Regions from separate parts of the Rouxiella sp. S1S-2 genome, predicted to be linked through region 2. Evidence: predicted binding sites of a transcription regulator. Region 2 holds the regulator's gene; the other holds the start of a gene.
What was found. Region 2 encodes sigma-54, which starts transcription at its own class of promoters, with help from an activator protein. Its sites were predicted from a motif close to GTTGGCACANNTTTCGCTNT; they were not measured.
Positions count from the first base shown of each region.

Region 1: glnA (glutamate--ammonia ligase) is a predicted target of sigma-54. The motif match lies at 13,958-13,977, and genes of this name have one in related genera.

Region 1 is NZ_WFKL01000001.1:185,562-201,650, reverse strand. It holds gene hemN (oxygen-independent coproporphyrinogen III oxidase) at 1-1,362, shown strand, start outside; gene GA565_RS00930 (L-dopachrome tautomerase-related protein) at 1,436-2,569, opposite strand; gene GA565_RS00925 (RraA family protein) at 2,588-3,280, opposite strand; gene GA565_RS00920 (hydroxyacid dehydrogenase) at 3,284-4,264, opposite strand; gene GA565_RS00915 (LysR family transcriptional regulator) at 4,359-5,249, shown strand; gene GA565_RS00910 (DoxX family protein) at 5,589-6,017, shown strand; gene GA565_RS00905 (heme-binding protein) at 6,094-6,570, shown strand; gene GA565_RS00900 (heme-binding protein) at 6,694-7,164, shown strand; gene GA565_RS00895 (TerC family protein) at 7,264-7,950, opposite strand; gene GA565_RS00890 (CitMHS family transporter) at 7,959-9,248, opposite strand; gene glnG (nitrogen regulation protein NR(I)) at 9,707-11,119, opposite strand; gene glnL (nitrogen regulation protein NR(II)) at 11,127-12,176, opposite strand; gene glnA (glutamate--ammonia ligase) at 12,414-13,823, opposite strand; gene typA (ribosome-dependent GTPase TypA) at 14,258-16,081, shown strand.
Region 2 is NZ_WFKL01000001.1:4,966,569-4,982,657, reverse strand. It holds gene GA565_RS22775 (transcription antiterminator) at 1-1,849, shown strand, start outside; gene npr (PTS phosphocarrier protein NPr) at 1,908-2,180, opposite strand; gene rapZ (RNase adapter RapZ) at 2,209-3,063, opposite strand; gene ptsN (PTS IIA-like nitrogen regulatory protein PtsN) at 3,221-3,691, opposite strand; gene hpf (ribosome hibernation promoting factor) at 3,773-4,060, opposite strand; gene rpoN (RNA polymerase factor sigma-54) at 4,084-5,517, opposite strand; gene lptB (LPS export ABC transporter ATP-binding protein) at 5,564-6,289, opposite strand; gene lptA (lipopolysaccharide ABC transporter substrate-binding protein LptA) at 6,296-6,847, opposite strand; gene lptC (LPS export ABC transporter periplasmic protein LptC) at 6,816-7,397, opposite strand; gene kdsC (3-deoxy-manno-octulosonate-8-phosphatase KdsC) at 7,394-7,960, opposite strand; gene kdsD (arabinose-5-phosphate isomerase KdsD) at 8,034-9,017, opposite strand; gene GA565_RS22720 (calcium/sodium antiporter) at 9,066-10,052, opposite strand; gene mlaF (phospholipid ABC transporter ATP-binding protein MlaF) at 10,417-11,220, shown strand; gene mlaE (lipid asymmetry maintenance ABC transporter permease subunit MlaE) at 11,236-12,018, shown strand; gene mlaD (outer membrane lipid asymmetry maintenance protein MlaD) at 12,022-12,594, shown strand; gene mlaC (phospholipid-binding protein MlaC) at 12,606-13,253, shown strand; gene mlaB (lipid asymmetry maintenance protein MlaB) at 13,250-13,543, shown strand; gene ibaG (BolA family iron metabolism protein IbaG) at 13,707-13,961, shown strand; gene murA (UDP-N-acetylglucosamine 1-carboxyvinyltransferase) at 14,038-15,300, shown strand; gene GA565_RS22680 (helix-turn-helix transcriptional regulator) at 15,895-16,089, shown strand, end outside.

The DNA.
Region 1 (16,089 bases), 4.8 Mb from region 2:
GTCATTGAGTGGGATATGGCGCTGATTAAGAAATATAACTATTCTGGACCTCGTTATACTTCTTATCCCACTGCGTTGGAGTTCAGTCCTGAGTATCGTAACGATACGTTTGAACAGGCCACCTCGCGTTTTCCTGAGCGTCATCTCTCTCTTTATGTACACATCCCTTTTTGCCACCGGCTTTGCTATTTCTGTGGCTGCAATAAGCTGGTAACCCGTCAGCAGCACAAGGCCGAAGAGTATTTAGACGTGCTGGAAAAAGAGATTGTTCAGCGCGCATCGCTGTTTAAAAACCGCAAAGTGAGTCAGCTGCACTGGGGAGGGGGAACGCCGACCTATCTGAACAAATCGCAAATCACGCGTCTGGTTGGCCTGTTGCGACAACACTTCGATTTTTTACCCGGCGCCGAAATGTCGCTGGAACTTGATCCCAGAGAAATCGAGCTGGATGTACTGGATCATTTACGCCATGAGGGTTTTACCCGTTTAAGCATGGGCGTTCAGGATTTTAATAAAGAGGTCCAGCGGCGGGTTAATAGGGTGCAAGATGAGGATTTCATCTTTGCGCTGATGGCACGTGCCAAGGCTCTGGGTTTCAGTTCCACCAATATCGATTTGATCTACGGGTTGCCCAAGCAAACGCCAGAAAGTTTCGCGCTTACGCTACAGCGCGTTGCTTTGTTAAATCCCGACAGGCTGAGCGTGTTCAATTACGCCCACATGCCGACGCTGTTTGCCGCTCAACGTAAAATTAAAGACCACGACTTGCCGAGTGCGGAAGACAAACTGAAAATCTTGCAGCAGAGTATTACTTCGCTGACCGAGGCGGGCTATCAGTTTATTGGCATGGACCACTTTGCCCGCCCACAGGACGAGCTGGCCGTCGCACAAAGGAAAGGCGAGCTGCACCGCAATTTTCAGGGCTACACTACCCAAGGCGACAGCGATTTGCTGGGGCTTGGCGTGTCGGCCATTAGTATGATCGGTGATACCTACGCGCAAAATGAAAAAGATCTGAAAACCTATTATGCGCAGGTCGAGCAGCGTGGGCATGCGCTTTGGCGCGGTCTGGCAATGACCCGTGACGACTGCCTGCGCCGCGACGTGATAAAAGCCTTGATATGCCACTTTGAGCTGAATTTCTCCACCGTTGAACATCAATACGGGATCGTTTTCCAGGACTATTTTGCCGAAGATTTGCGACTGCTGGAACCGCTAATAGAAGACGGATTAGCCGTAATGGAAGCTGACCGGATTGTGGTGACTGCACGGGGCCGACTGCTTATTCGCAATATCTGCATGTGTTTTGATATTTACCTCCGCCAGCAGCTTCGCCAGCGTCAGTTTTCCCGCGTTATCTGATTTTTTCCTGATTTGTTTCTAATTTATTGAATGTGCCCGCGCACAAAAGCGCAGGCACGACTTTATTTATAGTTTATGAATGGTCTCGCGGTGACGGCTTGATAGGCAGTGGCAGTTTGTAAATTTTGACCGGGTACTCGACCGTTGACGCTTTTCCGCCGGTCGTCGCCGGTGTGCGATTTATCTGCCCCGAGGGCATCCATAGCGCGCCATGACTTACCCACATGGCATCAATCCACACCAAACGCGGGTCGGAAACAACCGTCGAGACTTTACCCTCAGGGGTGATACGTTTGATGGCGCGAGTGTTGATATCAGAGGCATAAATGTTGCCTTCACTGTCGATAGCGGTACCGCCGGTGCTCCAGGTATCGACAAACTTGTGAGCATGTTTGTTTACTTCATCAACGGGCAGTGAGGCATCATCAAGATAGCGCGTTTCGATACGCGCCATTGGCCCGGGGATCGCCTGATAATACAGCCATTTGCCATCTGGAGAGACTTCCAGCTGATCTAGCCCTACTCGCTTTTCCTGGCCGTTTGGCAGAATAAGTTTCTTACCGTCGGCATAGATTGGCGCGTGGTCAATAGACAGCGGTTGGTCGTCGAGTACGCGGTGCGCTGTGCCGGTTTGCAGATTCAATACCACCAGGCCAACGGCACCCGGATCGGTCATGTAGGCGAAATGTCCGTTGAAACGCACGTCATCAATATAGCTGGCCGGTTTAAGCACTGGCGGTTTGATAAGGTAGGTTTTAATGACTTTGTTGCTGGCGAGGTCAATTTTTACCAGCTTGGCGCCACCGTTCACCGACTTCGCGCCGGTCCCAATCCCGGTATTACCGGCGTCTACCGCCCAAAGATAGCCATCAGGCCCAATACGCAGCGCGTTGACGTGCAGGAAATGGTGTTCGGGGTCAGACGATTTCCACTGGTTCCATTCAGCATCCGGATAAGGCGTTATTTTGCCATTCTCGCCCACTTCACCCAGTTCCAGTCCCGGTCCTTCAGATTGCGTAAAAGAGGCGAAGACTCGGCCCTCTTTGGTGACCGTTACGCCATTCCAGACGTGCGGCGAGGTGGCTGCTTGCTGTAAACGTGCGTCTTGCTGCGTCGGCAGCGTCGGCGGAATTTTATCTTCTGCCTGCAGTCCGCCTGCCAGTAACAGGCCAATCGTCAAACTTAGCGTTTTTATCACGTGTTTCATGCCAACTCCTTTTGGAAATTAAACGGGGCAGCCTTTTGCGCGCAACAGACTGTTGAAACGCTCAGGGTCAGTGGTGCCGGAGGCATTGTTGACGCGAATTTGCTCTTCACGCTGGGCGTGTTTTTGCACCTTCGGCAGCAGGTCCTGCAACTCGTCGTAAGGGATGGCAATGACGCCGTCTACGTCGGCCACGATCAGGTCGCCGGGATTAACCAGCAGACCGGCGCAGGAAATAGGCACGTTGACCTGGCCCGGACCCTCTTTGCTGGGGCCGCGCAGCGTGTTACCGCGTGCGTATACCGCGATGCCACCTTCCGCCCATTCGTTCAGGTCACGGATTGCACCATCAATCACGAAGCCGGCAATCTTTTTGGTCAAGGCCGAGGTGCGCATCAGTCCGCCGATGAGCGCCTGCGTGAGGTCACCGGCGCCGTCAACCACAATCACATCGCCCGGCTGCGCCATCTCGATGGCTTTATGAATCATCAGGTTGTCACCAGGACGGACCTTTACCGTGAGGGCTGGACCGCACAGCACGACACGGTTGTCGGCGTGGTACGGATGTAGCCCGATAGCGCCGACGCTACGGCCCATTGAGTCGCCGATGTTCGGAACGGGCAGGCGGCGGAAGGCCTCAATGGTGGCAGAGTCAGGCACCAGGTCGCGTTGACCGATAAAGTAGCCGGCTGGCCATTCACTGCGAGAAGTCATTCTTTACTCTCCTTTATTCAGAGCTTCAGGATTTACACAGGCGCGAACATTGATCCGCCGCTGTTGCAAGAAATCCAGACATTGCTGCGCGGCAGAACGCGCCACAGCATCCAGTGCTTCGGGGGTTGTGCCGCCGATGTGCGGCGTCATAACGATATTGCTGAACGGGCGGAAAGGGTGGTCAAGCGGCAGTGGTTCAACGGCCACCGTGTCCAAACCGGCAGCGGCCAGCTTGCCGTCGGTGAGCGCCTGTGCCAGCGCGGGCTCGTCGATCAGTTCACCGCGCGAGGTATTGATAACGATGGCGCGGTCGGGCAACTGTGCCAGCGTATCGGCATTGAGCATCAGGCGGGTCGCCTTATTAACCGGGCAGTGCAGACTCAGCACGTTGCTGTTTTGCAGCAGCTCTTGCAAAGAGGAGTACTGCACCGCGTCGGTGGTGTCACTGCCCGGTGGGATTGCGGGGTCAAAGAAGGCGGTGCGCATGCCGATGGCCTTGGCGACGTGGGCGACGCGGCGGCCAATTTCGCCATAGCCTACCAGGCCCAACGTTTTGCCGAATAGCTCAATCCCTTGGCTGCTGCGGGTCCAACGGCCTTCAGCAATTTCCTGCTGAAAGAATGGCAGCTGTCGTGCGGCACTCAACATCAGGCCGATAGCCAGTTCGGCAACGGACTGCGCATTGGTTGCAGGCGTCGTCAGGACGGGAATAGCGCGGGCGGTAGCGGCCGCGACGTCAATGTTGGTCACGCCTACGCCGTGTTTGCAGATAATTTTCAACGAAGGGCAGGCATTAATCGCTGCGGCAGAAAGTGTGACGGTGCGAGAGATAACGGCGTCATAAGCACGGGTTGACATCAAATGCTCAACTTCACCGCCGTCGTCGGCGTTTTGCAGGTAATCAACCTCGCAGCCCGCATCCGCCAATACCTTGCGGCCAGCGGCGCCGAGGGCCTGTGCGGTCATTAAAAACTTATAGGTCATACGTTGCTCCAGTGCTATTTTTATTAATATTGGCACTGTTAAACGATAAATAATAACGCCTGAATTTTATTTATTGATTCCTATGAGGAATGGAATGGAACTGAAATACCTGCGCTATTTCCTGGCTATTCAGGACACAGGGCATCTTGGACGCGCCGCGATAACCCTTGGTATCACTCAACCCGCACTTACAAAATGCATTCAAAGGCTGGAGAAAATCTACGCCACTCGACTGATTTTAAAGGTCGGCCGAGGGATCCGTTTGACTGAAGCTGGCTTGCTACTTTGTGAGCGAGCTCAAAAAATTGTGCAGGACATGGAAGTGACCCATCGCGACATGAGCGCGTTGGCTGAAGGGACTGCGGGATACATTCGCCTCGGCGCGGCGGCCACGGCGGCGGAGTTCATGCTGCCACAGCTGGCTAAACGCCTGCTGGCAGAGGCGCCCAGCGTACGTTTGGACGTTAAAGTTGGCATGAACGACCTGCTGCAAAACACGCTGCGGGAAAAGCAGCTGGACATTATTCTGGGCTTTCTACCCGAGACCAGCAGCGAGTTTATCTCTCGACCCTTGCTAGACGATCCGGTCGTGCTGGTGGCCAGTAAAGATCATCCTCTGGCCGGCATTCATCCAACTTCCGAGCAGTTGGACCAGTACAATTGGCTGCTGCCATCCAGGAAAGTGGCGACCCGTCAATGGCTTGAACACCGCCTTCGTGCGGGAGGATATCCGCCGCCGCGAATTCAGATCGAGGCAAATTCGATAGCCACGCTTCACTCAGTGATTGTCGAAACCAACTTGCTGAGTTTTATTTCTCGTCGCGCATTGGAAGAGATCCAACATGCCATTCCGCTGGTCGAAATCCCGATGCCTTTGCTGGTTATGCCACGTACCTTTGGTCTACAGTTTCATTCCTGGAGTGAGCTATCGCCGGTGGCGCGCCAATTTGTGAAGATTGCCGAAAAAATATGGGACTATCAATAGTTACAGCCTGCAATCAACCCCAGCAAATGAAGGGTCTTTAAGTTAATAAGCTGCAGTGAAATATTCACTGTCGTTTATTGGCTTAAGAATATCTGATTATTCCAAGTTTGAATTAATCCCGCGTGGTGATATATAACTAATGATATCAGTAACCATAACTCGCTGAGTCTTTTTTTAAATCTCGGTGCATGTTAAAAATAACCGCAATTATTAACTCACGGTGATACATGTTTTTCCCATGCTACTATATTTTGTCGTGTTTATTATTGCGGTGAATGAATTCCTTCAATGAAAAACCCGGGGCTCTTTCTTTAAACATTAACTCTAGCGAAATTAAATATGAATAAGTTAACGGCTTTTTCCTGTGTGATCGCGCGCATTCTCGCCGTAGGATTATTTTTCACTTCAGGCACGGAAAAGATATTCCAATACTCGGAAAACGTGTCGACTATGGCACAGAACGGCGTGCCCGCTCTCTTTCTACCGTTAGTTATTTTGCTTGAAGTGGGTGGCAGCATTGCCATTGCCTGCGGATTTCTGACCCGTTTTACCTCCGTTTTTATGGCCGCCTTTTCCATTATTGCCGGCTTTCTTTTTTATCAGGGCTTTACCCTGCCACACCTTATTGTGTGGTTGAAAAATGCCTCCTGTGCTGCAGGGTTTATCCTGCTGGTTATCAACGGTCCGGGCCACTGGAGTGTTGATTACTGGATAAGCACCCGATTTAGGTTCAATAAAACCAACCGTATAGGCAACAGCGCGGGGTAGAAATCTAAACAGAATCTGTAAAGGCGGGTTACGTTTCTCGGACCTGCATCATGCATTAAATAAAGAGAGAGTTACGATGAAGAAATTCAGCTATGCGTTATTGGTATCCGGGCTGTTAGTCAGTTTTGCTACTCAGGCGTCGGACGATGGAATTACCCGCGTTCCCGTATTAACCCGCGATATGGCAAACGTATTATTGAAAAAAGCGGAAGATACCATTAAGTCGCACCACATTGGCGGTGCCGTGGCTGTTGTTGACGCCGCTGGCCAACTTATTACTTTTGACCGCCTTGACGGGGCTACTCCCGCTAATATTGCACTGGCACCGGAAAAAGCTAAAACATCCGCTTATTTTGACCAGCCGACGGAAACTTATCAGCAAAAGGTTTCTCAGGGTAATTTAAATATATTAGGTAATCCGCGTATTTTACCTTTCGCCGGTGGAATTCCTATCAAATTAGCCGGTCAAACGGTCGGTGCGATTGGCGTGAGTACGCCAGACGGCAATGTTGATAACGAAGCAGCCAAAGCAGCATTGGCGGCACTTCAATAAAAATAATAAAAAGTTTTATAGCTGTGTCGTTCACATTTTGTGAACGACCATTATTTAAGGGCAATGTTACTTAACTATAACCTTATTCTCTATGACTCATTACCACTTTTAAAGGGACCTTACATGAAGAAATTACTCCTGCTGGCTGCACTGTGTTCTATAAGTAGCCTGAATGCTTTCTCGGCAAATGCCACCACAACGCAGGCCATTTTAACCAGCAGCGACGCTGATAAACTCATCGCCGTAGCGGTTGATAAAGCAGGCAGGTTAAATGCCAACGTCTGTATCGCGGTGCTGGATCAATCAGGGCAACTGCTGGCGTTCAAACGTATGGATACCGCGCCGGTAGGCTGCATTGACTCGTCAATTCTCAAGGCACGTGCGGCGGCGCTTTACCGCACGCCGACCGATAAATACATGGGACGCGCCAATGGAACAGAGCCTGCGATTGCTACCCTGCCGGGCATGGTGCCTTTGGGCGGCGGAAATCCCGTTGTTTATAACGACAGCGTGATTGGCTCAGTGGGTGTGAGTGGTTCTGCCAATCCGGATGAAATCACGATCGCTCAGACCGCAGCCGATAGCTTAAAGTGATTAACAATCATCAATAAGTTGTGTCTACCGCCAATTAAAAACCCCAGAGGATTAAGTCCCTGGGGTTTTAACGTTAAAGAACATCTATCGATAAAAGCGTCAGTGGCCGTTTTTCACGGCCAGTTTGCTTTTACCTACGCCAATTGCCAGAACAACCAGTGCGCCAACAACACCGGCAATGGTTGGCAAATGATTAATGGCGGCAAAATTCAAATGCGCAATCGCGGGATCGGTGACAAACATACTGCCAGCAATCCAGCCAATCAGGGCACCCCCCAGCATGATAATAAACGGAAAACGGTTGATCATTGCCAGCACCAGCTTACTGCCGGCAATGATGATAGGGATGCTTATTACCACCCCAAGCGCCACCAGCACATAGTTGCCCTTGCCCGCTGCCGCCACGGCCAGCACGTTGTCCAGTGACATCACCACGTCGGCCACCACGATGGTCATCGCCGTTTTCCACAGGCTGGTGCCGCTTTTTATATCGCTCTCTTCGTCTTCGTTAGCGACCAGCTTGATACCAATCCACAGCAGTAAAACGCCGCCCACTAGCTTCAGATAAGGCAAGTCCAGCAGCTTGACCGCCACTATCAATAAGACCACGCGCGCAATAATCGCACCGGCGGTTCCAATCACGATCGCCTTGTTGCGCTGGTGCGGTGGTAATTTCCGGCATGCCATAGCAATAACCACCGCGTTATCACCGCCCAACAGCAGGTCGATTACGATGATTTGTAGCAGGATGGCGATGAAGTCCCATTGATCAAATAACCAAGTCATAAAACACTCTATGCAGCGTAAAAAGGAAAAATCCCGGTAAGCAGCGAAACAACAATCAAAATCAGGCTGCTTAGCAGAGACCATTTAAAGGTGAAGTACTGATTCTCTGAATAATCCAGCTTCAGCATACTGACCACCAAATAGGTTGACGCAACCAGCGGGCTCAGAATATGTACCGGTTGCCCCATTAATGCGGCGCGCGCCATCTCAATACCGCTGATGCCGTGATGTTTGGCAGTATCTGCCAGCACAGGCAAAACGCCAAAATAGAACACATCGTTTGAGACCAGCCAAGTCATCGGAATGCTCAGCAGCGCCGTCACTACCGCCATGTAAGGGCCTAACGCGTCCGGAATAATGTTCAGCAGGGCACTGCCTACCGCGTTCACCATGCCGGTTCCGGTAAATACGCCGGTAAAGACTCCGGCCGCGAAGATTAGGCTGGAAACGGCGAGGATCGGTGGCGCGTGTTGCTCCAACTGATCTTTCTGTGCCGACAGGTCCGGAAAATTAACGATAAGCGCCAGACAGGCGGCAATCATGAACAGATAGCTTAGCGGCAACACCTCAATACATAAACCAATTATCAACAAAATGGTTAAAGTCCAATTAAAGTAGAAAGTTTTTGGTCCACGGCAGCGGTGTTGCTCCTCAATCGCATTTTCAAAATGAATGTTTAGGTCGGGTCCTAAACGCGCGCGCTCTTGGCGACCAAAAAGGTAGGCCAGCACAAAAGTCCACGCCGCGCTGGCTAACAGCGCCGGGATCATCGGCACAAACATCGCGCCAATATCGACGTGCATAGAAGTGGCGGCCCGCGCCGTAGGGCCGCCCCACGGCACCATATTGCCCAGCCCTGAAACCTGCAGCAGAAGACAGCACACCATTGGCAGCGAGAGGCCAAGACGTTTGTAAATCGGTAGAAAAGCTGAAAGCACGATGATGTAGATGGTGGCCCCATCGCCGTCCAGCGCAACGAGGAACGCCAGCAGCACGGTGCCGAGGAAAATTTTAACCGGGTCACCTTTTACCGCTTTGATAACTCGCTTAACCAGTGGGTCGAACATGCCGGCTTCAGTCATCACCATGAAATAGAGCATGGCAAAGATAATCATCACCCCGTTAGGCGCAACGGTCCTGATGCCGTCCATCATGTATTTGCCGATGTGGGCATAAAACCCGCCGATCAGGGCAAACACGGTGGGAATTATGATTAGGGCTGTTAGCGCCGACAGCCGCTTGGTCATCAGGCAAAAGATAAAGAAAATGAGCATCAATACACTCAGGGTCACCAGCATCGCTTCATTCCTCTGTAGGGGGAAGATAAAAAGTATTTTGTTCGAACAGCTGTTAGCTGTTTGTTTCTTTTGGGTTATTTTTATGAATTATGTCAGTAACAGAGGGTTAAAAATGGCATCTGGTTTTATGAATAGATTCCTCGCGGGAATGATAAGTACTTCAAAATATGTTGATAAATTAAACTATAAATGTACCAAGGGGTTCGAAATTATCTACCGGCCTTGATAATAGGGACTTTTAATAAAATTCGCATCCGCAGTTTCAGCAATTTTGAGGCGAAATAGTGGGAGTGTTGCTGAACTGAGAGGGGGAAAAAGCGTTGTGACTTTGTGAGCAAGAACAAACAATTCAACTATGAGCAAGGCGGTGTTAGTGCCTTAAAGGCAAAAAAAAGCCCTGGCGTTAACGGCCAGGACTGTTTCATACGACTCCGGATCACACTTTTATCGTGCCCGGCTTATTCCATACCTAACTCTTTTAGCTTGCGCGTGAGGGTGTTACGACCCCAGCCCAGTAGCCGAGCGGCTTCCTGTTTGTGGCCCTGGGTGTGGCGCAGTGCGGTCGTCAGCAGTGTGCGCTCCATTTCAGGCTGTGCTTCAGAAAGCAGGTTTTGATGACCGGAACGCAGCGCGCGGTCTGCCCACTGTGCCAGCAGCGTTGCCCAGCTGTCTGGCAGGCTTTGCCCACCGGTCTCCGGGGCACTGCTTTCAAACAGCTCGGGAGGCAGGTCCTGAATCAGCACTTCCTGTCCCGCCGCCATCACCGTCAGCCAGCGACAGGTGTTTTCGAGCTGGCGCACGTTGCCCTGCCAAGGTAGGCGAGTCAGCGCAGTTTCCGTTTCCGGATGCAGATTTTTGGCCTCAACGCCCAGCTCTTTGGCGGCAACCTGCAGGAAGTAGCGCGCCAGACGTGGGATGTCTTCACGACGCTCGCGCAGCGGCGGCAGATGCACGCGGATCACATTCAGGCGGTGGAATAAATCCTCGCGAAATTTGCCTTCCTGAACGCGCAGCTCCAGGTTCTGGTGCGTAGCGGCAATAATACGGACGTCCACTTTTACCGGTGCATAGCCCCCCACCCGATAGAACTGGCCGTCGGCCAATACGCGCAGCAAACGGGTCTGTACGTCCATCGGCATATCACCGATTTCATCCAGGAAAAGGGTGCCATTATCGGCCTGCTCAAAACGTCCCTGGCGAATCTGATTGGCGCCGGTAAAAGCGCCTTTCTCATGACCAAAGAGTTCGGACTCAATCAAGTCCTTGGGAATTGCCGCCATGTTCAGCGCGATAAAAGGCGCCTTGGCTCGCGGGCTGTGGCGATGCAGTGCGTGCGCCACCAACTCTTTACCGGTTCCCGATTCGCCATTGATCAGCACGCTTATCGAGGAGCGAGAGAGACGGCCAATGATGCGAAAGACGTCCTGCATGGCCGGTGCTTCACCGATGATATCGGCCGTCGGCCCGCTGGCCGGTTGACTGCGTGCCGGCTGCTGTTGCTCCTGATAGTGGCTGATCGCGCGTTCAACCAAGGCAACGGCTTCATCGATATCAAAAGGCTTCGGCAAGTAGTCAAATGCACCCTGTTGATAGGCACTGACCGCCGCGTCCAAGTCCGAATGCGCGGTCATTATGATGACCGGAAGCATCGGGTGACGTTGTTTTATTTGTTTTAACAGCGCCAGCCCATCCATACCGGGCATGCGAATATCTGATAACAAAACGTCAGGGGTTTGAGTCGCAATGGCTTCCAATACTTCATTGCCGCTGTCGAACGTGGTGCAGTTTAAACCCGCCCCAGTGAGCGCGCGTTCAAGTACCCAGCGGATGGAGCTATCGTCATCGACGATCCAGACTATCCCTCGTTGCATAAGAACCTCACTGGCGAATGGGCAGGAACACCGAGAATTCGGTATGTCCTGGCCAACTGTTAAATTCAACTTTACCCGAATGCTGATCAATCAAACTGCGCGCGATGGACAGGCCCAGACCTGTACCTCCCTCGCGGCCACTGACCATAGGGTAAAAAAGTGTATCCTGCAGATGCGCAGGAACGCCGGGACCGTCATCTTCAATATCAATGCGGGCCACCAGGCGATAGCGCACACCGTGCAGAGTAATTTGGAAAGCGGTACGCGTTCTTAACGTAATAGTGCCGCCTTCTTCTCCCAATGCCTGCAAGGCATTCCGGGTAATATTAAGCAGAATCTGCTCTATTTGATCCGGGTCGTGAGCCAGTTCCGGCAGGCTTGGATCGTAATCACGGACCAGCTGGACGTTATCAGGCTTTTCCATTGAGACCAGTTGGCAAACGCGCTCCGCAACCTGATGGATGCTTTGCGTAATATGCTGGCTCGGACGCTGAGGGCCCAACAAACGGTCAACCAGATTTCGCAATCGGTCGGCCTGCTCGATAATGACTTTGGTATATTCCAGCAGGGAGGGATCGGGCAGCGCTTTCGACAGCAGCTGCGCCGCACCCCGTAATCCACCCAGCGGGTTTTTAATTTCGTGTGCCAGCCCGCGAATAAGATCCCTTGCGGCTACCTGCTGCGCGTGCTGAAGCTGTTCCTGACTCAGGCGGCGCTGGTTATCCATCGGCGCTAGCTCAATCAGAATAAAACCTTCCGGCAAAGCCTGTGCGGTCAGCGACATAATGTGCGCCCGACCATCTACCACCAGGGTGACTTCGCTGTCGGTAAACCCTTGCCCAGCCTCAATACTTTCACGCATAAGCTCAATGTTGAGCGAAAAGTAGCCCACCAGATCGGGTAACGGTGTCCCGAAAAGCTTACGTGAACTCTGCGCTAATAATTGCTGAGCCGCCGGATTGGCGTAATGCACGGCCAAGTCGTCGTCCAACAGCAGAACGCTGTTGATAAGAGAATTAAGGATCTGCCCAGCATCGGGCAGCTTGCCAGTTGCCATACAGCAGTCTCCCGCACCTGATTGGTGCATTTAAACCGCTACCCGCCAAACAGTCGGGTCAGTGGTGTCACACAGGAAAGTCGCGTGGAGAAAAAAGCCCATCCGGAGATGGGCTAACGTTTCCACGGCAACAAAAATATCGAGATATTTTTTGCTCTGCACCACTGCTAAGCACAGCGGTGCAGTATGTAAAGCTCGGGGAGCGAACCCATCCGCTCCCCTGCGCTACGGCATTTATTAGACGCTGTAGTACAGTTCGAACTCTACTGGGTGTGGCGTCATGCGAATGCGGTCGTTTTCTTCAGTACGCAGTGCGATGTAAGCATCGATCGCGTCGTCAGAGAACACGCCACCGCGGGTCAGGAACTCACGGTCTGCATCCAGGCAGTTCAACGCTTCTTCCAGGGAGCCAGCAACCTGTGGGATCTCTGCCGCTTCTTCTGGTGGCAGGTGGTACAGGTCTTTGTCCATTGCATCGCCAGGATGGATTTTGTTGATGATGCCATCAAGGCCAGCCATCAGCAGTGCAGCAAACGCCAGGTATGGGTTAGCCGCTGGATCAGGGAAGCGCGCTTCGATACGCATCGCTTTAGGGCTAGAAACGTGTGGAATACGGATAGAAGCAGAACGGTTACGCGCTGAGTAAGCCAGCATAACTGGGGCTTCGTAGCCTGGGACCAGACGCTTGTATGAGTTGGTCGTTGGGTTAGCGTACGCATTGATTGCTTTAGCGTGCTTGATGATACCCCCGATGTAGTACAGCGCAGTTTCAGACAGGCCGCCGTATTTGTCGCCAGAGAACAGGTTGTTACCGTCTTTGGACAGAGACATGTGGCAGTGCATGCCTGAACCGTTATCGCCAAACATTGGTTTTGGCATAAAGGTCGCAGTTTTGCCAAATGCGTGAGCCACGTTGTGCACCACGTATTTGTAGATTTGGATTTCGTCAGCTTTTTTGGTCAGGGTGTTGAAGCGGGTTGCCACTTCGTTCTGGCCAGCGGTCGCCACTTCATGGTGGTGAGCTTCAACAACCAGGCCCATTTCTTCCATGGTCAAACACATGGTAGAACGCAGGTCCTGAGCGGAGTCGACCGGAGGAACCGGGAAGTAACCGCCTTTAACCGCTGGACGGTGGCCTTTGTTGCCGCCTTCGTATTTGGTGCTGGAGTTCCATGCGCCTTCGATATCATCGATAGCAACGTGTGAACCCGAGATGCTGCTGCCGAAGCGAACGTCATCAAACAGGAAGAATTCTGGCTCTGGTCCGAACAGAACGGTGTCCGCGATGCCTGAAGATTTCAAGAAGTCTTCAGCACGTTTTGCCGTTGAACGTGGGTCACGGTCATAACCTTGCAGCGTGTTTGGTTCCACGATATCACAACGGATAATCAAGGTTGACTCTTCAAAGAACGGGTCAAGAACCGCAGTGCTTGGGTCTGGCATCAGAACCATGTCTGAGTCGTTGATTGTTTTCCAGCCGCCGATGGATGAACCATCGAACATTTTACCATCTTCGAAGAAGTCAGGGCTTACCTGGTGAGATGGGATGGTAACGTGCTGTTCTTTACCCTTGGTGTCGGTGAAGCGAAGGTCGATGAATTTAACTTCATTTTCCTTGATAATCGCAAAAACGTGTTCAGCGGACATACTAGTTCTCCCGAATTTCTCATTATGTCATCGTCGTGGAACGAAACGAATAATCAAACATTGTTGAAAATGGCGTGTGGCCTAAACAGCTTTTTTACTTCCTCTGATAAGACTCTTTTCACCCTGAATAGTTGATTGCGAAATCTGTGCCAACTTTGTGAAAAAGGAGCAAAGGCCATTTGACGCGGCCTTTACCGTTATTGAGTATGCACCATAACGGAAATTATGCACCATTTTGGGTCAATGTTGCCGGGGTGGTGAACCAAAATGGTGCACCAAATTGGGTCAAGGTGAGATTTGCACCGTGAAAGGGATCGTAAAATGACCAGACAGAACTTGTTTCGAAGAGAATCTTGTGAACTTGTTTAGAACCTAGCCTAATACGTGTACAATAGCGCGCTATTTCTATATTTCTAAATGCCTGAGGCAAAGCTGTGATCGAAAATTTGCGTAACATCGCCATTATTGCCCACGTTGACCATGGTAAAACTACCTTGGTTGATAAGCTGCTACAACAATCCGGTACCTTCGGAGAACGTGTAGAAGCCACCGAACGCGTAATGGACTCCAACGATTTGGAGAAAGAGCGTGGGATTACCATCCTCGCAAAAAACACCGCCATTAATTGGAAAGACTACCGCATCAACATCGTGGATACCCCAGGACACGCCGACTTCGGCGGTGAGGTAGAGCGTGTGATGTCAATGGTTGACTCGGTGCTGCTGGTTGTGGATGCAATGGATGGCCCTATGCCGCAAACCCGTTTCGTGACCAAAAAAGCATTTGCTAATGGTCTGAAGCCGATCGTGGTAATCAACAAGGTTGACCGTCCTGGCGCGCGTCCTGACTGGGTTGTAGATCAGGTATTTGACCTGTTCGTAAACCTTGATGCGACCGACGAGCAGCTTGATTTCCCAATCATCTATGCATCAGCACTGCTGGGTATCGCGGGTACCGACCATAACGACATGGCCGAAGACATGACCCCGCTGTACCAGGCAATTGTTGACCACGTCTCTGCTCCACAGGTTGACAGCAATGGCCCACTGCAGATGCAAATCTCCCAGCTGGACTATAACAACTATGTTGGCGTTATCGGCATTGGCCGTATCAAACGCGGCGTAGCTAAAGTTAACCAGCAGGTTACGATTATCGATAGCGAAGGCAAAACTCGCAACGGTAAAGTCGGTAAAGTTCTGACCCACATGGGCCTGGAGCGTATCGAAGCTGCTACCGCTGAAGCGGGCGATATCATTGCTATTACCGGTCTGGGCGAGTTGAACATCTCTGACACCATCTGTGATCCACAGAATGTTGAAGCGCTGCCAGCACTGAGCGTTGATGAACCAACCGTTACCATGTACTTCAACGTAAACACCTCTCCGTTCTGTGGTAAAGAAGGTAAGTATGTGACTTCACGTCAGATTCTTGACCGTCTGAACAAAGAGCTGGTGCACAACGTGGCACTGCGTGTTGAAGAAACCGAAGACTCCGACGCATTCCGCGTTTCAGGCCGTGGTGAACTTCACCTGTCGGTTCTGATCGAAAACATGCGTCGTGAAGGTTTCGAACTGGCCGTTTCTCGTCCTAAAGTTATCAACCGTAAAATCGATGGCCGCATGCAAGAGCCGTTCGAAAACGTGACTTTGGATATCGAAGAACAAAACCAGGGTTCAGTCATGCAAGCCATGGGTGAGCGTAAAGGCGACGTTAAGGACATGATCCCTGACGGCAAAGGTCGTATTCGTCTCGATTACCTGATCCCGGCTCGTGGCCTGATCGGTTTCCGTACCGAATTCATGACCATGACTTCTGGTACTGGTCTGCTTTACTCCACTTTCAGCCACTACGACGACGTTCGTCCAGGCGAAATCGGCCAGCGTCAGAACGGCGTGCTTATCTCTAACGGCCAGGGTAAAGCGGTTGCGTTTGCTCTGTTCGGTCTGCAAGATCGCGGCAAGTTGTTCCTGGGTCACGGTGCAGAAGTGTATGAAGGCCAGGTTATCGGTATTCACTCACGTTCTAACGACCTGACGGTTAACTGCTTGACCGGTAAGAAATTGACCAACATGCGTGCTTCAGGTACTGATGAAGCAACCACGTTGGTTCCTGCTATCAAAATGTCTCTGGAACAAGCGATCGAGTTCCTGGATGATGACGAATTGGTAGAAGTAACGCCTCTGTCTGTGCGTATCCGTAAACGTCACCTGACCGAGAACGACCGTAAACGTGCTAGCCGTGGTCCTAAAGAAGGTTAATCTTCTTC
Region 2 (16,089 bases):
GGATGAGCTGGCAAAGCGTCTGGAAGTCTCCACGCGCACGGTGCGTGCCGATATTACTGCGCTCAATGAAATTATGCAGCAGTACGGCGCGTGCTTTGTACACAACCGCGGCAGCGGTTATCAGCTGAAAGTTGAAGATGCTGCCCTGTTTTCTATTCTGCAACAGCCCGGTAAATCGACCAACCCCACGCCGCGCAGTGCGGCAGAGCGGGTTAATCGACTGCTGATCCGTTTTTTGACCTCATCATTTTCATTAAAGCTGGAAGACCTGGCCGACGAATGGTTCGTCAGCCGGGGTACACTGCAAAATGATATGCCGGAGGTGCGTGAGCATCTGGCCCGCTATCATTTAAATATTGAGACTAAGCCGCGCTATGGTATGAAGCTATTCGGCTCTGAGCTGGCGATCCGCGCCTGCCTTACCGACCTGCTGTTTCAGCTAAACAATGACGATCAAATCAGCTCCTTTCTTAAAGCCGAGAGCCTCGAGTCCGAGGCTCTACTGCCGTTGACCGATTTTATGCACCAGCTGTTGACGCAGTCGTCGATTCAACTGACCGATGAAGGTGAGCAGTATCTGATCCTTTACTGCGCGGTGGCCGTGAAGCGCATCGCCGGCGGTTATCCGTTGACCGACTTTGACGCCGAAGAGGAAGAACCGGCGGTTAAGCAAATTTCGGTAAAACTGGCCGCCGAACTTAAAAGAATGGTCGGCAAAGAGATCCCTGCCGCCGAAGAGGCCTATCTGCGGGTAAATATTGCCGTGCGGCGGGTGCAGAGCATTTTACCTACCGACATTAATGCCGATGACGAGGAATCGCTGGTCGATTACATTCTGTCGTACATCAATGCCCACTATAATTATGATTTGCAAGGCGATAAACAGCTTCGCTCGGACCTGCTGACGCATATCAAGGCCATGATCACTCGGGTTAAATATCAGATTAATATTCCTAACCCGCTGCTTAATAATATTAAGCAGCACTATCCGATGGCCTATGATGTGACGCTGGCGGCGGTATCAAGCTGGGGGAAATACACTCCATATAGTCTGAGTGAAAATGAAATCGGCTTCTTGGTGTTGCACATTGGCGTTGGGCTAGAGCGGCACTACAACATTGGCTACCAACGCCATCCGCAGGCGATGCTGGTGTGCGACACCGGTAATTCCACCATTCGTATGATCCAGGCACAGATTAGCCGGAAGTTTCCACAAATTGTTATTACTCAAATAATCTCACTGCGCGATTATGAAAAGCTTCAGCACATTGATGAAGATTTTATTATCGCCAATGCCCGCGTAACCGAGCGCAATAAGCCGGTGGTGGTGCTTTCGCCTTTTCCTACCGAATATCAGATGGAACAGCTCGGTAAGCTGGTGCTAGTGGATCGCACGCGCCCGTATATGCTCGAGAAATTCTTCGATCAACGCCATTTTATGCGCCTTGATGAGCCGATGACGCAGGCGCAGCTTTTCCGCAAGATTTGCTCTCAGCTTGAGGAAGAGGGCTATGTCGATGAAGAGTTTTATCCGTCGGTGGTCGAGCGTGAAGAAATTGTGTCGACCATGCTCGGCGAAGGTATCGCGCTGCCGCACTCATTGGGCCTGCTGGCGAAAAAAACCGTGGTGATCACCGTGCTTTCCCCACAGGGCATTAAATGGGGTGAGGGCGAAACGGCACACGTTATTTTCCTGCTGGCGATCAGCAAGGCGGACTACGAGGAGGCGATGGCCATCTATGACCTGTTTGTCACCTTCGTGCGTGAGAGGTCAATGAGCCGACTGTTAAGCAGTCAAGACTTTGACAGTTTCAAGGCAATTGCCATTGACTGTTTGAGCAGAATTTAAAACGGTGAAAGGAACGGCAGGGCAGTAATGGCTGCCCTGTGAGACGAATCAGAGAAAATCAGTCTTCGTCAAAACCTGAATTAATCAGGTTAAGTACGGCAGCCAGCGCTTCGGCCTCGTCGGGACCGGTGGCTTCGATTTCTATTTCCTGACCTTTAGGAGAATCGAGCATCAGCAGGGCGATAACGCTGCTGGCTTCAGCTTCAATTCCCGCGTCGTTACGCAGCATCACTTCCGACTCAAAACTTTGCACCAGCTCAAACAGTTTCATTGCCGGACGAGCGTGCATGCCGAGCCTGTTTTTTATCTCAACTTTTTGTTTTATCGACATAGCTTTTTACCGTCATCAAGAGTAACCGTCATGATTTGCGTTTTTCTAACGTACGGTGGCGTGACTGTACGTTTTTTCCACGAGAGCGGAAGTAATCGGCGAGCTCTTCGGCGACGTAAACCGAGCGGTGCTTCCCGCCAGTACACCCGATAGCTACAGTCAGATAACTGCGATTGTTGGTTTCCAGCATCGGTAACCACTGTTCGAGATAGCTGCGTGTCTGGTAAATAAAGTTATGAACTTCTGTATGGCGGTCAAGGAAGGCGGCAACGGGTTTATCCAGGCCGGTCATCGGGCGAAGCTTCGGATCCCAGTGTGGGTTAGGCAAGAAACGCACGTCAAACACGTAGTCGGCGTCAATAGGAATGCCGTGTTTGAATCCGAAAGACTCAAACACCATGGTCAGTTCACGCTCGCGTTTGCCCAGCAGGCGGGTACGCAGCATTTCAGCCAGTTCGTGCACCGACATCTCTGAGGTGTCGATAATCAGGTCTGCGCTGGAGCGCAAAGGCTCAAGCAGCTCGGCCTCTTGATCGATGGCGCTTTCGAGAGACAGATTTTTGCTGGAAAGAGGGTGTAAACGCCGCGTGTCGCTATAGCGACGGATAAGCGTGTTGCGATCGGCATCCAGAAACAGCAACTGGGGTGAGAAGCTGTCTGGCAGCTGAGTCATGGCATGTTCGTAAACTTCAGGCGTTTCTGGCATGTTGCGCACGTCAATACTTACTGCCGCTGAGGTATTACGCTGTGCCAGCTCCTGTGCGAGCTGGGGGAGCAGTACCACCGGCAGGTTATCAACGCAGTAAAAGCCCATATCCTCAAGCGCACGCAGGGCTACGGACTTTCCAGAACCAGAACGGCCGCTGACAATCATCAGCACCATCATTTATCTCCCTAAAATACCCCATGTTTTCCTAACTGCAGGTGCGTTACCTTCCTCGGTCACTTACGTAGGTAAGCGCCCAGCTATTCACCTGGTCGTTGCCTTGCTGCAGCTAGATGTTTATAGGGTATTGACTTAAAAGAGTAATTTTCGCGATTTACTCGTCTTCGGTAATAATCTGGAACAGTTCCTCGTCACTTTGCGCACTGCGCAGGCGACGGCATACCGCTTTATCGGCGAGCTTTTTGGCCACCAATGAGAGGGTATGTAAATGGGTTTTACATTGATCGGCTGGAACCAGCAAGGCAAAAAGCAGGTCAACCGGCTGATTGTCAACCGCATCGAAAGCAATCGGCTGTTCAAGCTGAATGAACACCCCTACGGCTCGCAGCGTGTCTTCTTCAAGTTTTCCATGAGGGATAGCAATCCCAGCACCAATCCCGGTACTGCCCATGCGTTCGCGGGTAAGAATGGCATCAAAAATCACCTGCGGTGCGAGGTTCAGCTGTTTAGCCGCCAGTTCGCTGATGATTTCAAGTGCGCGTTTTTTACTGGCGCAGTGAACGTTGCTTTTCGTGCATTCGGCATTTAATACCGAGGTCAGCTGCAGTGCTGTATCGTTGATCATCTCATTTTCGCTTAGTCTCATCCCCTAAATACCAATCGGCTCGCAACCCTGAGAGTAACGAGCCGATAGTTGCCTATGGGATCAGTGCTGTTTCAGTTTGTCTTTATGCTTATTAAGCTGCCGGGCCAGTTTATCAACCAGGCCATCGATAGCGGCATACATATCCTGATGTTCCGAGGTGGCATGCAACTCGCCCCCGTTCACGTGCAGCGTAGCTTCCGCCACTTTCTGCACTCTCTCGACACTCAATATTACGTAAACCTGGTTAATTCGGTCAAAGTATTGCTCAAGTTTGGCAAACTTTGTATTCACAAATTCGCGCAAAGGCTCGGTGATATCTACGTGATGTCCGGTAATATTGAGTTGCATAATGTCTTCCTTCTCGGTTGAGGTCAAACCAACTGTTTGCGCTGGTTTGAGGGCGGGATTGACAAAGACTCTCGGTATTTCGCTACAGTGCGTCGTGCCACCATAATGCCTTGATCCGATAGCATAGTGGCTAACTTGCTGTCGCTCAGAGGTTTGACGGGGTTTTCCGCCGCTATTAATTTCCTGACCAGTGCGCGGATAGCCGTGGATGAAGCTTCACCGCCGGTATCCGTACTCACGTGACTGGAGAAGAAATATTTAAGCTCGAAAATCCCTCGTGGACTGTGCAAAAATTTCTGCGTGGTCACGCGGGAGATGGTCGATTCGTGCATGTCCACGGCGCTGGCAATATCTGCCAACACCATAGGTTTCATAAATTCTTCACCAAAGTCAAAGAATGCCTGCTGCTGCTCAACAATACAACGTGTGACCTTCAATAACGTGTCATTGCGGCTCTCAAGGCTTTTTATCAGCCATTTGGCCTCTTGAAGATTACTGCGAATAAATTGCCCGTCGCTGTCGTTACGCACCGAATTACCCATCGCAGCATACTGCTGATTGATCTTCAGGCGCGGAATGCTGTCGGAATTTAGCTCTACGGTCCAGATTTTACCCACTTTACGTACCAGCACATCAGGAATGACGTACTCGGACTCACCGGTGTTGATCGACTGCCCGGGTCTAGGGTCCAGAGACTGGATAAACATCATCGCACACTTGAGTGTATCCTCTTTTAGACGCGTTGAACGCATCAGCGCACGAAAATCGTGATTCGCGAGCAAGTCCAGATGCTCGCTGACGATCAGCCGTGCTTCCGTTAAGTGCGGCGTATCAGAGGCATATTGAGAGAGCTGTATCAGCAGACAGTCGCGCAGGTCTTTCGCCGCCACGCCGACGGGGTCGAAACGTTGAACGCGTTTGAGCACGGCTTCAACTTCGTCCATGCTGACTTCTTCATCGCCAATGCTTTCAAGAATATCGTCGAGCGAGATGGTCAGATAACCGGTGTCATCTACGGCGTCGACAATGGAGGTGGCAATCGCGCGGTCAGTGTCGGTGAACGGGGTAAGTTCAACCTGCCACATCAGGTAATCCTGCAGGGTCTGAGTCGTTTCACCCTGATACACCGGCAGCTCATCGTCACTGTAGTCGTTACCGGTGCCTGACGGCGTGCCTGCGGTATAGATTTCATCCCAGGTTGCGTCGAGCGGCAGCTCCTCGGGCATGTCTTTTTGCTCGAGGGCTTCGCGGGTATCCAGGGCTTCACTTTCGGTTGTTTCTTTCGCGTCTATTTCATCGTGCAGGTCGGATTGTTCCAACAGCGGGTTGCTTTCCAGCGCCAATTGTATTTCTTGCTGGAGTTCAAGCGTGGACAGCTGCAACAGGCGGATTGCCTGCTGTAGCTGGGGTGTCATTGCCAATTGTTGGCTGAGCCTGAGTTGCAAACCTTGCTTCATATCTTGGTTCTATTTCCGTAACAACAAATAAAATAAAGCGTGCCAATTACAGACGGAAAGCTTCGCCCAGATAAACGCGTTTGACCTGTTCATCCTGCAGTATTTCTGCTGGCGTACCGTGGGCAATCAAGCGCCCCTGGCTGACGATGTAAGCGCGTTCACATACGTCCAGCGTTTCACGCACGTTGTGGTCGGTTATCAGCACGCCGAGTCCGCTGTCGCGCAGGTGTTCGATGATTTTCTTGATGTCGATGACTGAAATGGGGTCAACGCCGGCAAACGGCTCATCGAGCAGAATGAATTTCGGATTGGCGGCCAGCGCACGGGCAATTTCCACGCGACGACGTTCACCGCCGGAGAGTGACTGTCCGAGGTTATCGCGCAGGTGCGAAATATGGAACTCTTCCATCAACTCGTTGGCGCGGGCAATACGCTGATCTTTATTAAGATCGTCGCGAATTTCGAGCACGGCCATCAGATTATTGAAAACGCTCAGGCGGCGGAAGATAGACGCTTCCTGAGGCAGATAGCCTATCCCACGGCGCGCGCGGGTGTGTAACGGCAGTAGGCTGATATCTTCATCATCAACCACAATTCGTCCTGCATCGCGCTGAACTATGCCGACCACCATGTAAAAGGTGGTGGTTTTACCCGCGCCGTTTGGCCCCAATAAGCCGACGATTTCACCTGACTTGACTGACAGACTCACGTCTTCAACGACTTTACGGCCTTTGTAGGCTTTAGCCAGGTTTTCTGCGATTAATGTAGCCATAAGTTATCAGTTACTCTTTTTCTGACCTGCTGCAGCAGGGGTCTTTTGCTGTAGCTGAGAAGGAACCAGCACGGTGGTCACACGTTTGCCCTTGTCGCTGAAGGCCTGCATCTGCTGCTGTTGCACCAGATAGGTAATGCGATCGCCCTGCACGTTGCTGTCGAGCTGCTCAAGGTAGGCATCGCCGGTCAGCGTAATTAAGTCTTTGTCGACTTCATAGCGTACTTTCAATGCGTGGCCTTTAATAGGCTTGCCGTTATCCTGCATCTGGAAAAAGGTTACAGGATTACCGAAACCTTCCACCACTTCTTTACCCGATTGCCCGTTGGGGCGAACGATGGTCGCGCGGTCGGCATGAACAAGAATACTGCCCTGTTTCACCACAACGTTTCCGGTCAGGGTTACGGTGTTGCTATTGATATCAACCGCTTGATTGTCAGAGGTGATCGTCATTGGTTGAGAGGTGTCAGTTTTCAATGCCAGCGCCGGAATACTTACCGCTAACAGCGAGGTCGTGATCAATAGGTTACGGATTTTGTTTTTGGTTTTGAATTTCATAATTTGTATTTACCTTTTCGATCAGCTGTGCGGTTTTATTTCTCAAGTTACCACGCATTTTCATGCCGTTAGAGGTAAAACCGGTACCATAAATAAAGACTTCGTCGTCTGACGCTACGTCCTGTGTGACCAGGTTAACCTGGGCATTGTCTGTTTTTATTCTTTGCAACTGTGACGTTGCCGGCGTCAGGCTATCAACCTGCACATGACCATAAAGATACAGCATTTTATCATTGGTCAGCTTGGCGCGATCGGCTCGAAGGGTCCAGGTCGCGACGGCATTCTGGTCATACATGGTCACCACTGGATTTGTGAACCAAGTTAACAAGTCAGTGGTGTAATATTTGACCTCGTCAGAGACCAACCGGTAGTTTAGCTTGCCTGTGGGGTCATAAACTACGGTTACCGTATGCTGGCTCTGATACGTAGGATCCTGATTATTAACGGCAACCTCAGGCGTCTTGTCGGTGCTATCCGACAACGTCCAGCCCACAAGCACCAGTACCAGTAGGCCCAGTGCCAGGGTTATCCAACGCTTTATTTTGCTCATATCGACAGCCCTTTGGCGTCCTCCAGCTTGCCCTGCGCCAGTAAAATCAGGTCGCATAATTCGCGTACTGCGCCACGTCCACCTGCTATGCGCGTCACATAATGCGCCTTGGGTAGCAAAATAGGGTGTGCATCGTTTACCGCGACCGAGAGTCCTACTTTCTCCATGACTGGCCAGTCTATCAAGTCATCACCGATATAGGCGACCTGCTCGGGTTGCAGTGACAGTGTATCTAACAGTTCGCGGAAGGCCAAAAGCTTATCTGACTGGCCCTGATAAAGATGGCGAATGCCCAGAGTTTTGGCACGATCTTCCAATAATTTGGCCTTGCGCCCGGTAATAATCGCGACGTCGATATCGGAGGTAATCAGGCAGCGGATGCCATAACCGTCCCGAACGTTAAAGCTTTTCAACTCTTCGCCGTTATTTCCCATGAAAATCAAGCCATCAGACATGACGCCGTCAACGTCGCAAATCAGCAGGCGGACAGCTTTGGCTCGTTCAAGCACTTCTGCGCTAACGGGACCATAACAGGTATCCACATTGGCTGCGCTATTACTCATTCGGGCAATTCCTTAATGTTTTATCGCCATTTAAACTTTTACTCACGCAGCGCGTTTACCCGTTAAACAAGGTTCAAACCACGCCGGCTCTCAACATGTCATGCATATGTACCACACCCAGCAACTGGTCGCCATCGGCAACCATCACGCAGGTAATGTGTTTGTCCTGCATCAAATTGAGGGCATCAACTGCCAACAGCGTGGGACGCACCCGAATGCCGCCGGTGGTCATGACATCGGTAATTTTGGCCTCGTTGACGTTAACGCCCATATCGAAGATTCGACGTAAATCACCGTCGGTAAAGATCCCTTCGATTTTCATTAGATCATCGGTAATCACCGTCATGCCGAGGTTTTTTCGGGTAATTTCCAGCAACGCATCGCGCAGAGAAGCATCTCGGCTAACCTGCGGGATTTCGGTGCCAGTGTGCATGATATCGCTCACGCGCAGGAGAAGCTTGCGACCCAGTGCGCCGCCAGGGTGAGACAAGGCAAAATCTTCTGCCGTAAATCCGCGCGCTTCGAGCAGGGCAACGGCCAAGGCATCGCCCATGACCATGACCGCCGTGGTGCTGGTGGTAGGCGCCAGTCCTAACGGACAGGCTTCCTGCGGAACTTTGACACAGATATGCACGTTTGCCGCTTTGCCCATCGAGCTTTCCGGATTGGCAGTCAGGCAGATCAGGCGGATATCCAGGCGCTTCAATACCGGGATAAGCGCCAGTATCTCATGAGATTCGCCAGAATTTGAAATCAGGATCACGATGTCCTGCTTTGATACCATGCCCAGATCGCCGTGGCTGGCTTCGCCGGGGTGCACAAAAAAGGCCGGCGTGCCGGTGCTGGCAAACGTTGCCGCCATTTTACGCCCAACGTGCCCTGATTTGCCCATACCCATAACAACAATCTTGCCGCTACAGTGGAACATCATTTCACAGGCGCGACTAAAGTCGTCATTAATGTATTGATCCAGCTGTTCCAGGCCTTCTCTTTCGGTTAACAGAACCTGTTTGCCGACGTCGATAAAGTTAAATGTCTTGTAATCAAATGGTGTCATCGTCAATTCCTGTGACTTGCTCTGAATTGCGCAATATTTAAACGGACCTTACCTATTGAAGAAGGTAATGCTGTCCGGAACGAAGAAAAGCACGCCCAGATAAGCGATAAATCCGCACAATAAAAGCGCGCCTGCCAGGTGGCCAATCCGGTGTTTACGCATCAGGCAAAGGCCTGTCAGTATTACGCTGACCACCAGCATGACCCAGTAGTCCCGGTGAAACGCATCGGGATTGAAATGGCCCGGAGCCACTAGCGCGGGCAGGCCGAGAACCAGGCACATATTAAAAATGTTTGCGCCAATGATATTGCCTAGGGCAATGTCGTCTTCACCTTTAAGTGCACCGGCAATAAAAGTCGCCAGCTCAGGTAAACTGGTGCCGATAGCGACCACAGTCAGCCCAATCACCAGCTCGCTCACGCCGAAAAAACGGGCCATAACTGAAGCATTGTCGACAATCATGTTTGAAGCCAGCGGCATGATAATAAACCCCAGCGCCAGCCACAAAAATGCTACTGTGTTGCTTCCGTCCTGAGGTAATTCAGCCATTTGCTCGCGGGTCAGCGTATCTTGCCCGACGTGCTGCGACATCTTGGCGATTTTTACCATCAGCATTAAAAATATCGCCGCGGCGGCTATCAATATGACACCGTCCAACCGACTTAACTCACTGTCGCTCAGTAAAAAACCGCAAAGCACTGTCACTATTAACATTAACGGCAGTTCACGGCGTAAGATATCAGAACGTACGGAAAGTGGATGAATCAGCGCAGCGCCGCCTAGAATCAGAAGAATATTCGTGATATTCGAACCAATTACGTTGCCGACGGCCAAATCCATCTGACCGTTCAGTGCTGCGGTTGTTGATACCACCAGCTCGGGCAGGGAGATTCCTACACCTACGACGGTCATACCAATGATAAGAGGGGGAATGCCTATTGAGCTTGCCAGGACCGAAGCTCCGTACACCAAACGATCGGCGGCATAAACTAACAGAAACAGGCCGACAATCATTAGTACGATAGCGAGAAGCATGAAAAATCCTTTAATGGGTATAATGCAATGTTCGTAAGTCTGGCAAGGAACCAAAATGAGTTCGATCAATCTGACATCAGGCAAAGGGCCTGAGCAGCGTTGAATAGGGTTCCATAATAGCGTTTACCTTGGCTTCTGACTTGGTGTTTTGACACTTTTACTGCTCAGGAACAACAAACCTTAAGCCGTTGTCTGATTTTGACCGTACGTGAACTAAAAGTAAATCAAAGGCAACTTTGGTAAAGCAATCGCGGTAAGTTTTTGTAAAATGTCGGGTGTTAGCGTCGCCGTTTAGGCCAAAGTTATAAAGCGGGTTCTACCATAAGAGGTGTCTTGTGTTGCGTTCGCCTAGGGGAAGAGACAAATGAGTCAGAGCGAAGCGAATCTGGTCGAGATCAAAGGCATGAGTTTCATGCGTGGCGATCGTCCCATTTTCGAAGAGATAAACATGACCGTACCGAAAGGCAAAGTGACCGCTATCATGGGGCCTTCGGGTATCGGTAAAACAACCTTGCTTCGACTGATCGGCGGACAACTTGCGCCGGACAGTGGCGAAATCTGGTTTGATGGTGACAACATACCTACGCTGTCTCGCCGCAAACTGTACGAAGCACGCAAAAAAATGAGCATGTTGTTCCAGTCCGGGGCACTGTTTACCGACCTCACTGTCTTTGAAAACGTGGCGTTTCCGCTGCGCGAGCACAGTAAGCTGCCGGAAGAACTACTGCGTACGACGGTGATGATGAAACTCGAGGCAGTGGGCCTGCGCGGCGCGGCTGAGCTGATGCCTGCTGAACTGTCTGGCGGCATGGCGCGTCGCGTTGCGTTGGCGCGTTCTATTGCGCTTGACCCAGAACTCATCATGTTCGATGAACCTTTCGTCGGTCAGGACCCTATTACGATGGGGGTACTGGTCAAGCTCATTGACGAGCTAAACCATGCTCTCGGCGTCACCTGCATTGTCGTTTCTCACGATGTGCCTGAGGTTCTGAGCATTGCTGACTATGCTTATATTGTTGCCGCTCAGCACGTTATTGCTGAAGGAACCACTGAGGAATTGCATAATAATCCAGACCCGCGCGTTCGCCAGTTTCTCGACGGTATCGCCGATGGACCGGTGCCTTTCCGTTTCCCAGCCGGTGATTATAAAACCGAGCTGCTTGGATGATGGAGTAGTAAATCAATGTTAATTAGGGCGTTAGCGTCATTGGGCCGCAGCGGAATACAGACCTGTACGTCATTCGGACGGGCAGGGCAACTGCTTTTCCGCGCACTGGTAGGAAAGCCGCAGTTTGCCAAGCAATGGCCGTTATTAATCAAACAGCTTTACAGCGTTGGGGTATTGTCGCTGCTGATTATCGTGGTCTCCGGCCTGTTTATCGGCATGGTGCTCGGCTTGCAGGGCTACTTGATATTAACCACCTACAGTGCCGAGGCCAGTCTGGGCATGATGGTGGCGTTGTCCCTGCTGCGCGAACTTGGGCCTGTGGTAACCGCGCTGCTGTTTGCCGGTCGTGCTGGTTCTGCTTTAACCGCAGAAATTGGGCTGATGAAGGCCACCGAGCAAATTTCAAGTCTTGAAATGATGGCCATTGATCCCCTGCGTCGCGTCGTTGCGCCGCGTTTCTGGGCCGGGCTTATCAGCATGCCTCTGCTGACGATAATTTTCGTCGCCGTGGGCATCTGGGGTGGCTCGCTGGTGGGTGTTGACTGGAAAGGCATCGACAGCGGCTTTTTCTGGTCGGCAATGCAAGGTGCTGTAGATTGGCGTCAAGACTTGCTCAACTGCCTGATTAAAAGCGTTGTTTTTGCCATAACTGTAACCTGGATAGCGCTATTCAATGGTTACGATGCAATCCCAACCTCTGAAGGGATTAGCCGGGCTACGACCCGTACCGTGGTGCACTCGTCACTGGCGGTGCTGGGATTGGATTTTGTGCTGACAGCACTGATGTTTGGGAATTGAGCCATGCAAAACAAAAAGAGTGAAGTCTGGGTTGGGGCATTCATGCTCATCGCACTGTGCGCCGCGTTATTTATTTGCCTGAAAGTGGCGGATATTCGTTCATTCGGTTCCGATCCGACTTACCGTATTTATGCCGATTTCGACAATATTGGCGGGTTGAAAACGGGTTCGCCGGTTAAAGTGGGGGGAGTGGTGATTGGCCGCGTCAACAATATCACGCTAGATAAAAACCTTTCGCCGCGCGTGGCGATGGATATCGACCAAAAATACAACCAGATCCCGGACACCAGTTCGCTGGCTATCCGCACTTCGGGTTTGCTGGGGGAGCAGTTCCTGGCGCTGAATATCGGTTTCCAAGACCCTGATATGGGGACGACCATTTTGAAAAATGACGGCACCATTCAGGACACGAAATCGGCTATGGTTCTGGAAGATTTGATAGGCCAGTTCCTTTATAAAAGCGGCGGTAAAGACGACGCTGCAAAATCGGATGATGCCACAGCAACGCCGGATGGCTCGAGCGCACCTGCTCCAGCTTCTCCAACTGCACCCGCGCCTGCGGCACAAGGTAATTAAGAGGAATAGTTATGTTTAAACGTTTAATGGTGGTTGCTTTACTGATGGTTGCACCACTGGCGGCCAACGCCGCCGCTGCGGTTGATAAAACCAATCCTTACAGCGTGATGAATGCTGCGGCCGACGCAACCTTCTCGCGTCTGAAAGCCGAACAACCTAAAATCAAGCAGGATCCGAACTATCTGCGCACCGTGGTTCGTGAAGAACTGTTGCCTTTCGTGCAGGTTAAATACGCGGGTGCACTGGTACTGGGTCGCTACTACAACTCGGCCACACCAGCGCAGCGCGAAGCCTATTTCAGCGCGTTCAGTGATTACCTGCAGCAGGCCTATGGTCAGGCGCTGGCGATGTACACCAATCAGTCTTACCAGGTTCAACCGGCCCAGCCTGTTCCTGCAGGTACCGATATTATCGCTATCCGTGTGACCATTACCGATCCGGGCGGTCGTCCTCCTATTCGCCTTGATTTCCAATGGCGTAAAAATAGCCGTACGGGTGAATGGCAGGCGTATGACATGATTGCCGAAGGCGTGAGCATGATCACCACCAAGCAAAATGAGTGGGCAGATATTCTGCGTCAGAAAGGCATTGATGGCCTGACTGCGCGTCTGAAATCTGCAGCGGCTCAGCCGATTACCCTTCAGCAGAACAATAAATGAGTAGCGGACTGCACTTTGAATCATTGCAGCAATGCCTGATCCTCAGTGGCTGCCTTGACCGTGAAACGCTGCTCCCGCTTTGGGAGCAGCGCGCAAGCCTGCTTAAGGGCGTAACCTGCGTAGACGTCGCACAGTTGGAGCGCGTTGACTCATCCGGGTTGGCGCTGCTGGTGCATTTACGCGATTATGCCGGCAAGCACGGTGTTGATTTAAAGATTTCAGGCATCACCGATCGTTTGAGTACTTTGGTCACGCTGTACAATCTGCAGGGGATCATTCCTCTCGATTAGGGTGGATAGCACAGGCCTAAGAAGAAAAATCCTGCGATAAATCAATATTCAATACAGGGCCCCTGTCTGAAACTCTCATGCAGGGGCTTTTTGATGGTTTAAGAGTTGGCCGGATCTCTATAATATGTTCGGCTATTACTCCCCATACGATTAAACGGGTTATATGGAAACTAACGAAATTAAAGACGTGCTGATGGGCGCATTGGCACTTGATGAAGCACACGTTACCGGCGATGGCAGTCACTTTCAGGCCGTGGTGGTTGGTGCAATGTTTGACGGCATGAGCCGCGTAAAGAAACAGCAAACCGTTTATGCACCACTGATGGAATACATTGCTGACAACCGCATCCACGCGCTCTCTATCAAGGCTTATACCCCGGAAGAATGGCAGCGCGATCGCAAGCTCAACGGTTTTTAAGGGTGACGGGCAAGCGCGTAGCTGCCGGCCATTTTGTTATACCTAAAGTAATTTGATAACAGATAAGAGAGCAACAATGGATAAGTTTCGTGTACAGGGCGGCACCCGCCTCAGTGGAGAAGTCACGATTTCAGGTGCGAAGAATGCCGCACTGCCTATTTTGTTCGCCGCACTGCTCGCCGAAGAACCGGTAGAACTGCAAAACGTTCCGCATTTGAAAGACATTGATACCACCATCAAACTCCTGAGCCAGCTGGGTACTAAAATCGAGCGCAATGGTTCAGTGTGGGTTGATGCGAGCGGCGTAAATGAGTTCCGTGCGCCTTACGACCTGGTGAAAACTATGCGTGCTTCTATCTGGGCGCTGGGTCCATTGGTTGCTCGCTTTGGCCGTGGTGAAGTTTCTTTGCCTGGCGGCTGTGCTATCGGCGCACGTCCGGTCGACTTGCACATTACCGGCCTTGAGCAGCTCGGCGCGAAAATCGTGCTGGAAGAAGGTTACGTTAAAGCCACCGTTGATGGACGCCTGAAAGGTGCACACATCGTCATGGACAAAGTGAGCGTTGGCGCGACGGTGACCATCATGAGTGCCGCAACGTTGGCCGAAGGCACTACTGTTATCGAAAATGCCGCGCGTGAGCCAGAAATTGCTGACACCGCTGTTTTCCTTAACGCGATTGGCGCCAAAATTACCGGTGCTGGCACCGATAGAATCACCATAGAAGGCGTTAAACGGCTCGGCGGCGGGGTACACCGTGTGGTGCCAGACCGCATCGAGACCGGCACCTTCCTGGTAGCCGCAGCGATTTCAGGCGGCAAAGTCGTATGCCGTGAAACGCGTCCCGACACGCTGGATGCCGTATTGGCAAAACTGCGTGAAGCGGGTGCGGATATCGAGACCGGTGAAGACTGGATTAGCCTGGATATGCACGGTAAACGCGCGAAAGCCGTTACGCTGCGCACCGCTCCGCATCCTGGGTTCCCGACCGATATGCAAGCTCAGTTCAGCCTGTTGAACCTGGTGGCCGAAGGTACGGGTGTTATCACCGAAACCATTTTCGAAAACCGTTTCATGCACGTGCCAGAACTGATCCGCATGGGCGCACACGCTGAAATCGAAAGTCATACCCTTATCTGCCACGGCGTTGAAAAACTGTCGGGTGCACAGGTCATGGCCACCGATCTGCGCGCATCAGCAAGCCTGGTACTGGCCGGTTGTATCGCAGAAGGCGTAACCATCGTTGACCGCATTTATCACATCGATCGCGGCTATGAGCGCATCGAAGATAAGCTGCGTCTGTTGGGCGCTAAAATCGAAAGAGTGAGTGGCGCAGAGTAACGTGCATGTTTCATCGCTGAACTGATTGTTGAAGTTCGACGAAAAATAAAAAAAGCCGGAAGGGGTAGCCTTTCCGGCTTTTTTATTCACGATTTTTATCGATGTAAAATTCACTATCCAATAAATTATTATCTAATGGCCGATGTTTAATGAATATTTTAATATTAATTTAATTCATTAAAAAAAATGGCATGCGATTCATGCCATTGCCAAAAGCTCAAGGCTAAAGTTACTACTTTGCACCTGTTAGTCGGTACTATTTATCCCTGGTGGAGGGAGGTGTGTGTCATTTTTTAACGTTATTATATGCTGAACCCTTGAAGCGATAAATATTATAGCGTAATAATTACGGTGTAGGTGATTATTTTCATGAGGGTGAAATAAAAGATGTGTTTATAGTGTGTTGAATGGCTTTTTGATGCGCGATTATTAAAATAAATTAAATTTAGCATGCTGTAATTGATAATAAAGATGTATTAATCACTTGGTATTATCTAAGTGATTATATTTTTCTTTTGATATTTGGAGTGTATGTATTTGAGTGGCATTTTAAGCATCGTTGATAGTCAAGATGTGATTGAAAATACAATCACGATGATAAAATTTCTTGATGAGCCTTGGGGCATAAAAGATATTTCATCATTGCATGTTTATATGAATGGAGCAGCTCGTCACTATACAAATACTCCTTTGGATTTTACAATTGAAGGAAAAATGGACTGTGAGTTTCCAGCGCTATGGAGTGAGTTATGCGAAGAGTTACAAGAGCATGACAGACTCACTGCAAGT